DNA from 4 places in the Pantoea osteomyelitidis genome. Region 1 is predicted to be linked to each of the others. Evidence: predicted binding sites of a transcription regulator. Region 1 holds the regulator's gene; each other region holds the start of a gene.
The links. Region 1 encodes CRP, which controls carbon source genes, mostly activating them, when cyclic AMP is high. Its sites were predicted from a motif close to ATGTGANNNNNNTCACAT; they were not measured.

Region 1 (3,094 bases):
GCCGCTCTGCCACTGCGGCCAGAGCCAGATCATCCCGCCAAAAGCGATCAGACAACCCATCAGCGTATCCATCAGGCGCGGCAGCAAAAACTGCGCGCCGTTCAGCGAGAGCAGTTGCAGTGAGTACACCGCCGTGACGGTAAAGCCGACCATTGCCCAGCCGTAAGATTTGCGGATAAACAGATAGCTGATCAGGGTAATCGCCAGCATGCCGGAAAGCACGATTGATTCCGGCACGGCGAAGCGCAGCGTCGCCGCCGCGATCACCAGCCCGGCAAAGGTGCCGAGCGCCCGGTGCTGAATACGGACCCGCGTGGCGTTATAGCCGTTCTGACTGACAAACATGATGGTCATCAATATCCAGAAGGGCTTGGGAATATTAAAGAACAGCGCCAGCGTGCTGCCAAACATCAGCATCACGGCAAAGCGTGCCGCGGTGCGCAGCGCGGCGGACTTGAGCGACAGATAGCTGCGCAGGGCGGCGAGCAGCGGCAGACGGCGCTGGCGATCGGCCATCAGGTCGCGCTGATAGAGCGGCTTCTGGCTGCGCAACACGCGCGCGATGCGGCTGAAGTGATAGAGGCAGAAGTTGCCCACCGGATTATCCGGATGCTGGCGGGCGATCTTCTCCAGCGCGCCGAGCTGCTTATCCATGTCGAACCGGTCCGGCAGCTGATGATAAAGAATGTCGTCCGCCAGTTCGCGCAGGCGCGTGGAGATGGTTTTGGCATTCCAGCGGATCACCGCTTCGGCGTGGCTCTGCTCCACCAGCTTCTGCACCTCTTCCGGCTGATGCAGGCTGACGGAAATATGCTCCTGCAGATCGAGCGCAACCTGAAAGGCGCGCGTCAGCCGCTTATGGCTGTTGTCCCGGCTGGCGGAGAGCATGTGCATCTGCTGATAGCAGGTGGTGATGAGATCCACCGCTTTTTGCTGGCGCGTTAGCAGCGGCGGCAGCGCTTTTTCCGGATCGGTGAGCTGCGTCAGCAAGGTATATTTGGCGTCGCAGTAATCCGCCAGCTCGCGAAAAAGCAGGCTCAGGGTTTCGCGCATCGGCTGCTCTTTCCACAGCCAGAACCAGAACCAGTTGAACAGCCCATACCAGAGCGTGCCGCCGATATAGAGCAGCGGCGGCACCCAGACAGGCATATGCCCTTCCAGGCCGAGAGTGAAGATGGCAGCGATCAGCGCGCCGGGCAGCAACCGTCCATGCAGTGGACTGATCTCGCCGGTAACGCCCAGCAGCAGCGGCATCAGAAACAGAATCAGCGGCAACGGCACTTGCTTCAGCGTCAGCCACTGGATCAGCAAACTGCTGGCGGCAAACAAACTGCCGCCGACAATCAGCCGTTTAAAAAAACGTTTATGGGGCGTGTCCAGACCGGCGATATTGCAGCAGGCGGGCACCAGCGAGAACAGCAGTCCGTTTTGCAGATCGCCCAGCAGCCAGCCGAGCGTCACCGGCAGGCTAAGAACCAGCGTTTGCCGCAGGGCGTAGTTGACTTCAGGATGGTAGATGATTCGGCGCCACATCAGCTCATCGCAAATAAAAACGGCGCGATGTTGCCATCACGCCGTGAGTGATACGGAATTAGCGGGTGCCGTAGACGACGATCGTTTTGCCGTGTGCGGAGATCAGATTCTGATCTTCCAGCATTTTCAGAATACGTCCGACGGTTTCGCGTGAGCAGCCAACGATCTGACCGATCTCCTGACGGGTGATTTTGATCTGCATCCCGTCGGGGTGGGTCATGGCGTCCGGCTGTTTCGCCAGGTTAAGCAGCGTCTGAGCGATGCGGCCCGTCACATCAAGGAAAGCTAAATTACCCACTTTCTCTGAAGTCACCTGCAGGCGACGCGCCATCTGCGATGAGAGGCGCATTAAAATATCCGGGTTCACCTGGATCAGCTGGCGAAATTTTTTATAGGAAATTTCAGCCACTTCGCACGCGGTTTTCGCGCGTACCCAGGCACTGCGCTCCTGGCCCTCTTCAAACAGGCCAAGCTCGCCAATAAAATCGCCCTGATTCAGATAGGAGAGGATCATCTCTTTACCTTCTTCATCTTTAATCAGCACCGCAACGGCGCCTTTCACGATGTAGTAAAGCGTTTCAGCCTTTTCGCCCTGGTGAATCAAGGTACTTTTCGATGGGTATTTATGAATATGACAATGGGACAGGAACCATTCGAGTGTAGGGTCTGTTTGCGGTTTTCCGAGAACCATTCTCTGTTATCCTCTGTTGTAATCGTGCCCAAAATACAGGGGGCCGTTTTCCCTGTCAGGCGGTGAAATCGTCAAGCGTTTCCCATTCAGGAAATTATTCGGGTCTCCGTCGTGAGCTGTGCTCGTGATTCGTCCCGCATTCGTCTATAAGTGACGAAAAATATTTTCAGCTCTGTTTGTAGCACAGCTTTCACCGACTGTCTTGTGTTGTCTCGCTTCAGCAAACGGCGAATCCGGCCGATTGCTGTTTCGCCGGCGAGGGCGTACTCTGACGTTAACTAAATGAATCAGGAGAGTTTATTATGCAGGCTCGTGTGAAGTGGGTTGAAGGGCTGACATTTTTGGGAGAATCCTCATCCGGTCATCAGGTGCTGATGGATGGCAACTCGGGCGACAAAGCGCCGAGTCCGATGGAGATGGTGCTGATGGCCGCAGGCGGATGCAGCGCTATTGACGTAGTGTCGATCCTGCAAAAAGGACGCAACGAAGTGGCGGACTGCGAAGTGAAGCTGACCTCCGAGCGCCGCGAAGAGGCGCCGCGCATTTTTACCTATATTAATCTGCACTTTATTGTCAGCGGCAAAGATCTTAGCGACAAAGCGGTGGCGCGCGCGGTGGATCTCTCAGCGGAAAAGTACTGCTCGGTGGCGATCATGCTGGGCAAAGGCGTGGAGATCACCCACAGCTACGAAGTCGTGGCGCAGTAACGCCAGCGTGAGGCCGGACGCGGCGGCCTCACAGCTTATTCGATACGTTTCCCTTCGATCAGCCGTTTTACCAGCGGCCCCATGATCAACTCCATCGCCAGACCCATTTTGCCGCCCGGCACCACCAACGTGTTGATGTGCGAAATAAATGATCCCTGCAACA
Region 2 (3,094 bases), on a different contig from region 1:
TAAGGCCGTTGAAGTCCCAAACCACCGCCATCTGAACTTCACCCTTTTCGATATTGGCAATCACCGGATCGGTCACGCCCAGACGTCCCTGCTTCGCCAGGTCGGCAAAGAAGGCCAACGCTGGCTTCAGGTTTTTTTCATCGCCGCCGAGGGCGTAGTTGGCTGCCAGCACGCCGTTAGCCGCCTGAGCTGCGACGCCGACATCACCGATAGTAACCACATACTTACCTTTTTTCAGATCGGCCCAGCTGTGGGGGATGTCTTTTACCTGCTGTTTATCCACCAGAAAAGCGATGGTGCCGGTATAGGCCAGCATCCAGTTTCCCGCTTTATCTTTCGCCCACTCAGGCACCTGATCCCAGTGCGTCGGCTTAAAGGGCATCGCCAAATCTTTAGCGACCGCGATCGGGCCAAAAGCTGCCCCCACGTCGCCGATATCCGCGCTGGCGTTCTCTTTCTCCGCCGCGAACTTGGCCAGCTCCTGCGCCGATGACATATCGGTATCGCTGTGCTTCAGACCATATTTGCTGCTGATGTCGTTCCAGGTATCTTTCCAGTTGGCCCAGCTGTCCGGCATGCCGACGCTGTTGATTTGGCCTTCGCTGCGCGCGGCTTTTTCCAGCGCGGCGAGATCGCCGTCAGCCGCCTGCGCGGTGGGTAGAGCAAGCATAATGGCACTGCTTAATACAGAGGCGATAAACGCTTTCATCTCAGATGCTCCCGGTGTAAGTTGAATGGCCTGTTGGACTAGACCAGCAAGATCCGAGCCAATGTAGCTTGCTGAGATGAAGGTTTTATGACCACAGCGGTAAATGCGGCAAGGCGAGGCGACCAGCCGCTATGCTTCTCCCTCCAGGCCGCAGTGAGCGGTTACTTTTGTTCTGTCATCGAACTGTCACAGTGCAGTTTCGCCCCAAAATGAGGCTTGTGTTGTGGTATCAGCTGCTGTGAAAACCGTGGACGTAATCTGCGAGGCGTTGCTGGCGCGTATTGCCGCCGACGAATTTACCGGCGGGCGCTTGCCATCGGAGCGGGCGTTGAGCGAACAATTTTCCACCACGCGCATCACGCTGCGCGAGGCGCTGGGCCAGCTGGAAGCGCAGGGGAAAATTTACCGTGAGCTGCGTCGCGGCTGGTTTATCGCGCCGCCGCGTCTGGTCTATAACCCATTACACCACAGCCATTTTCACGCTATGGCGGCAGAGCAGGGACGCGTTGCCCGCACAGAGGTGCTGGCGGCGCATGAAGTGTTGGTCACTGGCCGTCAGGCAAAAGATTTGTTGCTGCCGCCGGGATCGCGCGCGTACTGCATCAAACGGCTGCGCAGCATTGATGGCCGCGTCGTGCTCTATGTTGAGCACTATCTAAACCCCGCCTGGTTTCCCGGCCTGCTGGATGAGGATTTAACGCGCTCGCTGACCGATCTCTACGACCAGCGCTACGGCATCCGCTACGGCGGCGCGCGCTTCACCATTGTGCCTGGCCCGCTGCCCGATTTCGCTGCGCCAGCGCTGAAGGTGGCAACCGGTATGCCCGGTTTGCTGATTACCCGCATTAACCGCGATCAGCACAGGCGGGTTATCGACTGTGACTGCGAATACTGGCGCTACGATGCGCTTTGTGTCGATGTCGAGGTCTAACCTCAGTCTGCTGCTCCGCTGTCCTGCTCTGTCTCAAGGCTTATATTGTGATTCATGTCTCACTCCCGCATGATGGCTCCAGCAATATTTACATTTTGAGGCGAGACATGAACGCGAAAACAACCACGGGACGGCATATTGCCACCGTGCTGCAATGGGTGCTGAACCTGGGGCTGCTGATGCTGGCGGTGATCCTGGTAATATTCCTCAGTAAAGAGACTATCCATCTGGCTAATGTGCTGCTGAACAGCGGTGAGCAGGCCTCTTCCTATCTGCTGATCGACGGGATTGTGATCTATTTTCTCTATTTTGAATTCATTGCGCTGATCGTGAAATATTTCCAGTCGGGCTACCATTTCCCGCTGCGCTATTTTGTCTATATCGGCATTACGGCAATTATTCGCCTGATTATTGTCGATCACAAAAATCCCTTCGATACCCTCTGCTATTCCGTGGCGATCTTTATGCTGGTGGTGACGCTCTGGCTGGCCAACAGTAACCGGCTGAAACGGGAGTAGTTGTGCGGTTCGATAGCGCTGGCAGATAGCGGGCAGGTGTTCTGCCCGCGCCTCTGCGTTACACTATGGCATCTGTTTTGACCGGAGAGGCCAAATGTCGCAAGACGCGCTCACCCTGTTACGTCAACTTCACTGGTTGCCGCCTTCCTCGCCCGCGCTGAACGCACCGTTGCTGGACTGGCTGATGGAAGAGGATTCCATGACCCGGCGCTTTGAGCGCCACTGTCAGCGGGTGTCGGTGGAGCCGGTGCGTGAAACCTTTATCCACGCCTCGGATATTCCTGAAGAGTCCGCGCTGCTGCCTGAAGATACGCGTTTCTGGCTGCGGGAAATTATTCTGTATGGCGACGGCGAACCCTGGCTGGCTGGCCGCACGCTGGTGCCGGAAAGCACCCTGAACGGGCCGGAGGCGTTGCTGCAGCAGTTGGGCACCCGTCCGCTGGGCCGCTATCTTTTTTCCTCTTCGACCCTGAGCCGTGATTTTATCGAGCCTGGTCGTGTTGAACAGCTCTGGGGGCGTCGTTCACGGCTGCGGTTGTCAGGAAAACCGCTGCTGCTGACCGAACTTTTTTTACCGGCTTCGCCGCTCTACCGCAGTTCGATGTGAGGAAGTGAAAATCGTGCAAAATAGCTTACAGATGAGCAAGTTTCAGGCTTACAGCCGCCTGATGCGCATTGATAAACCCATTGGGACTTTGCTGTTGATGTGGCCGACGCTCTGGGCGTTGTGGCTGGCCGATATGGCGGTGCCGCCGCTGTCGGTGCTGTTGGTTTTTGTGCTGGGCGTGATAGTGATGCGCGCCGCTGGCTGCGTGATCAATGATTTCGCCGATCGCAAAGTGGATGGTCATGTTAAGCGCACCCAGGGACGGCCGTTGCCGAGCGGCGCCGTGAGTGAAAAAGAGGCCAAACTGCTGTTTGTCGGGTTAGCGCTCG
Region 3 (3,094 bases), on a different contig from region 1:
CGATCGATTTTTACCTGGAAGCCACAGAAGGCGAGCTGCTGTTTAAGATGACTTTTGGCGATATGCCCGAACAGGGTCAGCAGGTGGGCGATGCTTCTGCCGCGCCATTCCCGCCGGATAAAATCATGCATGCGCATCTGCGTATTGGTCAGGGCGAGATCATGATGAGCGACGGCAACACCGATCATCCGCCGGCGTCCCCCCATGCGGGTTATGCGGTGAGCCTGGCCACTACCGATGAAGCGCAGGGAAAAGCCTGGTTTGAGAAGCTGTCGGCGGGAGGAAAAGTCACCACGCCATGGCAGGAGACCTTCTGGGCCAACGGGTTCGGCATGTTTATTGATAAGTTCGGCATTCCGTGGCGCATCAACGTGGTAAAGCACAGCTGACAGCGCTTTCCGCCCGGCCTTTCCTGCGCGCAGGGAAGGCCGGGCGTTCAATCAGAAGTTATAACCTACCACCAGGTAGTAACCCCAGCCGGTCGATTTCACTTCAAAAGGTCCGTTGCCGAAGTTCAGCTCGCGACCATCAGCCCACTGTCCGCCGTTATGGAAGTAACGCGCTACTGCCGAGTAGTGCCAGTGATCGTAAGCCAGCGACAGGATATGGCTGGAGGCGATAGAGTTGCTGGTACGTGACGAACCACCCTTCTCGTTAAGGTCGGAACCCCAGTCGAAGTTGGTAAAGCCGATATAGCTCAGGTTGCCGCCCCACAGCGTGGTAATCGGCACGAAATATTTCACCTTGAAGCGATAGCCATCCCAGCTGTTTTCGTTCGCCGCGCCGTAGTTTTCCCACTGATATTTGGCATAGACGTTCAGCGACAGGCCAACATCGCTGTGGGTGTCGATGTCGGTGCCCAGACCCATATACCAGGTGTTCTGACGGTTAGCGCTGTTGTGGCCCATGTCGTAGATATAGTTGTTGGCGAAATACCACTCTTTGAACGGGCCGAAAGCCAGGCTGGTGCCGGTCAGCTTGTCGATGGAGAAACGCGGTTCAATCTCCATAAACATCGGCGAACCGTGATCGAAAATGCCGTTGGCGTTGCTGTTGCCGACGCCAAAGAAGTTAGTCAGATCCAGGTAGCCGTAGAAATCGAACCAGTCTTTATGAGCAAAGGCTTCATATTCGAGGTAAACGTCGTTGTTGAACTGCGGTCCAAAACGGGTGTGGGTGCTGCCCACCACGTTTACGCTCTGGTGCCACCAGTCGGAAACATACTGCGGATCGCTATCAGCCTGTACCGCGCCCGTGTATGAGCCAGCCAGTAAGGCGCCTGCTATCAATGCTTTGAATTTCATTATTGTTAACCACATGCTTTCGACCGCATCGGTGAACATGCAGTCGGAGTGAAATCAATCCCAGCGGGTGGGCGGTGAGTTTTTAACCGTGTTATCGGGACCCGGTTTTGAGTTTGCTTAGAGTATTGGTCGCAAAGCGATAGAAAATAGATTTTGATCACGTTTGTCAAAATGTGTTGCATTTCAATTCCGTTAATATGTGATGAAGATCACAAAATAACGCTGTAACGAACGGAACCAGGCAACCGTTTACGTTGTCTGGTTCGTTGCAAAAGTGGCAGAGATCAGGGAAGGGTTACGCGTACCTGTAAACCGCAGATTTCGCCCTGCGGACCGAAACAATTAGAAAGAGAAACCTGCATACGGTGTTTTTGCGCCACGCTGCGCACGATAGATAAACCGAGTCCACTGCCCTGCGCCTGCACGTCGGGCGAACGGGTGAAGCGGTCAAAGGCGCGATCGATAAAGGATTCGGGCATACCGGGCCCGTTATCGACGATATCCACCACCGTGTGCCCGGCGACGCGGTGCAGCAGCACATCCACCAGGCTCCCTTCCGGCGTATGCAGCATCGCATTGCCGATCAGGTTATCAAACAGGCTACGCAGATCGGAGCGGCTGGCCTGCAAGCGATAATGGGTGGTGCCGTTGTAGCCAATATCGATACCGCGCTTATCCGCCACCACCATCAGCTGTTCAATGCTTTCTTTCAGCACCTCCTCCAGCTCAATGTTCTCTATCGTGGCGATCACCGAGCGATCTTCCTGACGCGAGATATTCAGCAGCTGCGTCACCAGATGGCGCGTGCGCGTGACGCCCGCCTCCAGCTGATCGAACTGACGGCTCGCCTCTCCTGGCTGAATGTGCTGACGCAGGTTCTCCAGCTGCAGGGTTACCGCCGTTACCGGCGTGCGCAGCTCGTGAGCAGCGTCTTCCAGAAACTGCCGCTGTGCCGACCAGGCGGCGCGCAGCTTATCCAGCAGCGAGTTATAGGCGGCGATCAGCGGCAGGATCTCGTCGGGCAGGCCGTCGGGCGGCACGCTGTAAGGATGGTGCGTCTCCTGCGCGGCGATATGGCGCGAGGCGGTGCGCAGATCGCGGGTAATTTTGCGCACCACCAGCCAGATCACCAGCAGCGACAGCGGCATCATCAGCAGTAGCGGCACGATGGCCGAGAGCGCACGCTGCACCACTACCGTTTTCATGTAGCCGAGATTATGCAGCACCTGAATAGTTCCGATATCGCTGCCCGGCGCACCGGCGCGGGTAAACACCCGCCATGCGCAATCATGGCAGCGGCCTGCGCTGACGTCATGCCACCCTTTGGTGGTTTGCAGCGGCACATGCAGCGCAGGCCAGGAGCTGGCGCGCAGCTGGTTATTGCTGTCCCAGAGCTGAACCACATAGGCGCTTTTCAGCTTATCGGCATGGGGCATCAGCGGCATCAGCGCGGGGATTTGTTTGTTGGTCGCCCAGGCATCGGCGATTTTTGACAGCTGGTCATCCTTCATGGTGCCGATCATGTCGCCGTAACAGCTGAAGAAATACCAGCTCACGCCGCCGATCATGATCAGATGAATTGCCAGCAGCGTGCTGAGCAGCTTGTTGCGCAGCGAGCGCATAAAAGGCCAGGCTTTCATATTGCCGGTACCCGCCAGCCGAGGCCGCGCACGTTGCGGATCGCATCGTTATCCAGCTTGCGGCGCATACCGTGGATCAACACATCTACGGCGTTGCTCGTTACCTCTTCGCCCCAGCCGTAGATGCGATTTTCCAGCTGCTCCCGCGAG
Region 4 (3,094 bases), on a different contig from region 1:
TTCTGAAACAGCGTCTGGCCGCTGGTGCCGGTCGCTTTCAGCTCCTGGAACTGGCTCCAGCTGGTGTAGGTCAGGCTATAGTGAACCGCCCACTGCGGCGCTACTTTATGCCAGCCCGACAGCTCCCACATTTCAGGCAGATCCAGCGTCAGATAACCCGGCGTTGTGCTGCCGTTGGTGCCATACAGGCCGGAGGATTGCAGCGCCGGATTCAGGGCAGAAGGCAGGCTACTCTTATAGGCGCCTTTGAAATCGATATCAACTTCAGAGCGATAGCTCAGACCGAAGCGGTTGTTCTTATCCACTTCATACAGAATTCCGGCGTTCCAGCCGTAACCCCACTCATTGCCTTTCAGATAAGAGATTTGGGTATCGGCAGGCAAACGGTATTGCGCAAAGGTCTCGCCAGCATAGCGCTCGATTTTCGCACGGGCATAGACCGCATCAAAACCCACGCCGAAACTGAAATGGTCATTCAGGCGGTAAGCGGTACTTAAATTGAGGTTGCTGGTCATCAGGTCGGTTTCACCGGCATAGGGACCGGCGGCGTAATTATGGCTGTATTCTGTCGCCAGCCCGTAGTTGGTTGTGGCTGATGCGCCAATCCACCATTGATCGTTAATCGGATGGACGTAATGGATATTGGGTACCCATTCGGTCGGGGTAATATTATTGGCACTCAGGCTTCTGCCGCTCGGGCTGGTTCCGCTGATATCCACATCCGCATCGATAAACACGGCGCCGATCGAGAACATCGGACGATCCATCAACGCCATGGTCGCCGGGTTGCGGCTCGCTGAGGCAGCGGTGTCGCCCATGGCGCCTTCGCCTGAATAGGCGCGCCCCAGGCCGATTGATGAAAATTCATTAAGCTGAAAGCCAGCGGCATAAACCTGAGAGGAAACAAGCGCCACTGCAGCCGCCACGGCTGATTTTATAAACAGGTTTTTATGGTTCATGACCACAACCTCATGTGAATTATTATTTATCTGTTACGTCGCGTAACAAGGACGGCGGATTCCAGGCGATGATCTGAAACCTGGAGATCGGACCAGTGCGGCAAGTATAGGTCTGACCTGTGTCCATGTTGCAATATTGTTTTTTAAATATTTCCTAATTGATCGATAAAATCAGATCTGCATAACAAAAAGCGGGGGGGACCGGTTTAGCATAAAACGTCTGATTTGTTTTGGATCAAATTTTATTGTGATATTCGTCACTTAGCGCTGCAATCATAGCGATAAATGTACGAGGGGCGTACACTTTCCAGCAGAAATTTGCACATTCATTGCAGGAAACCGTCAGGAGAAAAAGATGACTGAGGCCCTTAAAAACCGTAGTGCTAACGAAACCGCTGCCTGCTGCTGCGTCGATGTCGGCACGGTTATCGATAACAACGATTGCGCTGCCAGCTGGTCACAAATGTTTACCAACCATCATGAGGCCGAAGCAATGCTGGCGAGCCTGACGGAAAAGGCGCGTCAGGTCGAATCGGAACCCTGCAACATTAACGCGCGTAGGGTGGAAACCAGCGAAGGCGTACAACTGAATGTTGATTTCACCTTTGCCTGTCAGGCGGAAGCGATGATTTTTCAGCTGGGATTACGCTAACCACAGGGCCGCCGTTGCGCGGCCTTTTTCTTTTGTTTCGTGTGCTTATTCTCAATTTTCCTCTCCTCTGTTGGCGAGCGCCGCGCTTCTGGTTAACACTGTGGATCAGGTCTGACCTCTTTTGGCAATGACGCCAGGTTCCGATTCACAGGTGAAAATAATGAGTAAAGCGCAGCCGCTGCTGACGCGTCAGGGCGATCGCATCGCCATAACCCATGGCTTACGTACGCCGTTTGTCCGCCAGGCTACCGCGTTTCATGGCATTCCTGCCGTGGAACTGGGACGGATGGTGGTCAGTGAATTAATGGCGCGTAGCGAAATGCCTGTCGATGTTATCGAACAGCTGGTATTTGGTCAGGTGGTACAGATGCCGGAAGCGCCTAATATCGCGCGTGAAATTGTGCTCAGCAGTGGGCTGAGCGTTCATACCGACGCGTACAGCGTCAGTCGCGCCTGCGCAACCAGCTTTCAGGCGGTGGCGAACGTGGCGGAAAGCCTGATGGCTGGCACTATCCAGGCGGGTATCGCTGGCGGTGCTGACTCCTCATCGGTGTTGCCGATTGGCGTCACGAAATCCCTGGCGCGCGCGCTGGTGGACCTCAATAAAGCCCGTGGTTTTTCCCGTAAGCTCAAGGTGCTGAAGCGCCTGCGTCCGCGCGATCTGTTGCCGGTGCCGCCGGCGGTAGCGGAATACTCAACCGGCCTGCGCATGGGCGATACCGCCGAGCAGATGGCGAAAAGCTGGCATATCAGCCGGGAGCAGCAGGATGCGCTGGCGCACCGCTCGCATCAGCGAGCAGCACTGGCGTGGCAATCAGGGAAGCTGGCGCAGGAAGTGATGCCTGCGTTTGTACCACCCTGGAAAGCGGCGGTTGAGCAGGATAATAACGTGCGTATGAATTCCATTGCAGCGGATTACGCACGTCTGCGCCCGGCTTTTGATCGCTATCATGGCAGCGTTACCGCAGCCAACAGCACGCCGCTTACCGACGGCGCTGCCGCGCTGATTCTGATGAGCGAGACACGCGCGCGCGCGCTGGGCTTCACGCCGCTGGGCTATCTGCGCAGCTACGCCTTCACCGCCATTGATGTCTGGCAGAACATGCTGTTGGGACCCGCTTATGCCTCGCCGCTGGCGCTGGATCGGGCCGGGATTGCCCTGAATGACCTCACGCTCATCGATATGCACGAAGCCTTTGCTGCACAAACCCTGTGTAACCTGAAGCTGTTTAACGATAGGCGCTTCGCCCGCGAGACGCTGAATCGTCCTGAGGCGTTGGGGGAAGTGAATGAGGAAAAATTCAACGTGCTGGGCGGGTCCATCGCCTACGGCCATCCCTTCGCGGCGACCGGCGCGCGCATGATTACCCAAACGCTGCATGAGTTGCGACGGCGCGGCGGCGGCCTTGGCCTGGTGACCGCCTGTGCGGCAGGCGGATTGGGCGCGGCGATGGTGCTGGAGGTGGAAGCATGACGCAAACCA

Region 2: a site for CRP is predicted at 1,686-1,703, ahead of psiE (phosphate-starvation-inducible protein PsiE). Genes of this name have one in related genera too.
Region 3: a site for CRP is predicted at 1,502-1,519, ahead of ABU178_RS02720 (nucleoside-specific channel-forming protein Tsx). Genes of this name have one in related genera too.
Region 4: a site for CRP is predicted at 1,205-1,222, ahead of ABU178_RS13530 (YfcZ/YiiS family protein). Genes of this name have one in related genera too.

What each region holds. Positions count from the first base shown of each region.
Region 1 is NZ_JBGFSN010000008.1:19,983-23,076, reverse strand. It holds gene ABU178_RS16905 (YccS/YhfK family putative transporter) at 1-1,533, opposite strand, end outside; gene crp (cAMP-activated global transcriptional regulator CRP) at 1,592-2,224, opposite strand; gene ABU178_RS16895 (OsmC family protein) at 2,527-2,931, shown strand; gene ABU178_RS16890 (phosphoribulokinase) at 2,967-3,094, opposite strand, start outside.
Region 2 is NZ_JBGFSN010000003.1:26,574-29,667, forward strand. It holds gene ABU178_RS02370 (ABC transporter substrate-binding protein) at 1-709, opposite strand, end outside; gene ABU178_RS02375 (UTRA domain-containing protein) at 933-1,640, shown strand; gene psiE (phosphate-starvation-inducible protein PsiE) at 1,748-2,158, shown strand; gene ubiC (chorismate lyase) at 2,253-2,765, shown strand; gene ubiA (4-hydroxybenzoate octaprenyltransferase) at 2,797-3,094, shown strand, end outside.
Region 3 is NZ_JBGFSN010000003.1:100,078-103,171, reverse strand. It holds gene yjdN (VOC family metalloprotein YjdN) at 1-389, shown strand, start outside; gene ABU178_RS02720 (nucleoside-specific channel-forming protein Tsx) at 441-1,304, opposite strand; gene ABU178_RS02715 (sensor histidine kinase) at 1,589-2,944, opposite strand; gene ABU178_RS02710 (response regulator) at 2,941-3,094, opposite strand, start outside.
Region 4 is NZ_JBGFSN010000004.1:1,826,368-1,829,461, reverse strand. It holds gene fadL (long-chain fatty acid transporter FadL) at 1-959, opposite strand, end outside; gene ABU178_RS13530 (YfcZ/YiiS family protein) at 1,315-1,611, shown strand; gene fadI (acetyl-CoA C-acyltransferase FadI) at 1,772-3,085, shown strand; gene fadJ (fatty acid oxidation complex subunit alpha FadJ) at 3,082-3,094, shown strand, end outside.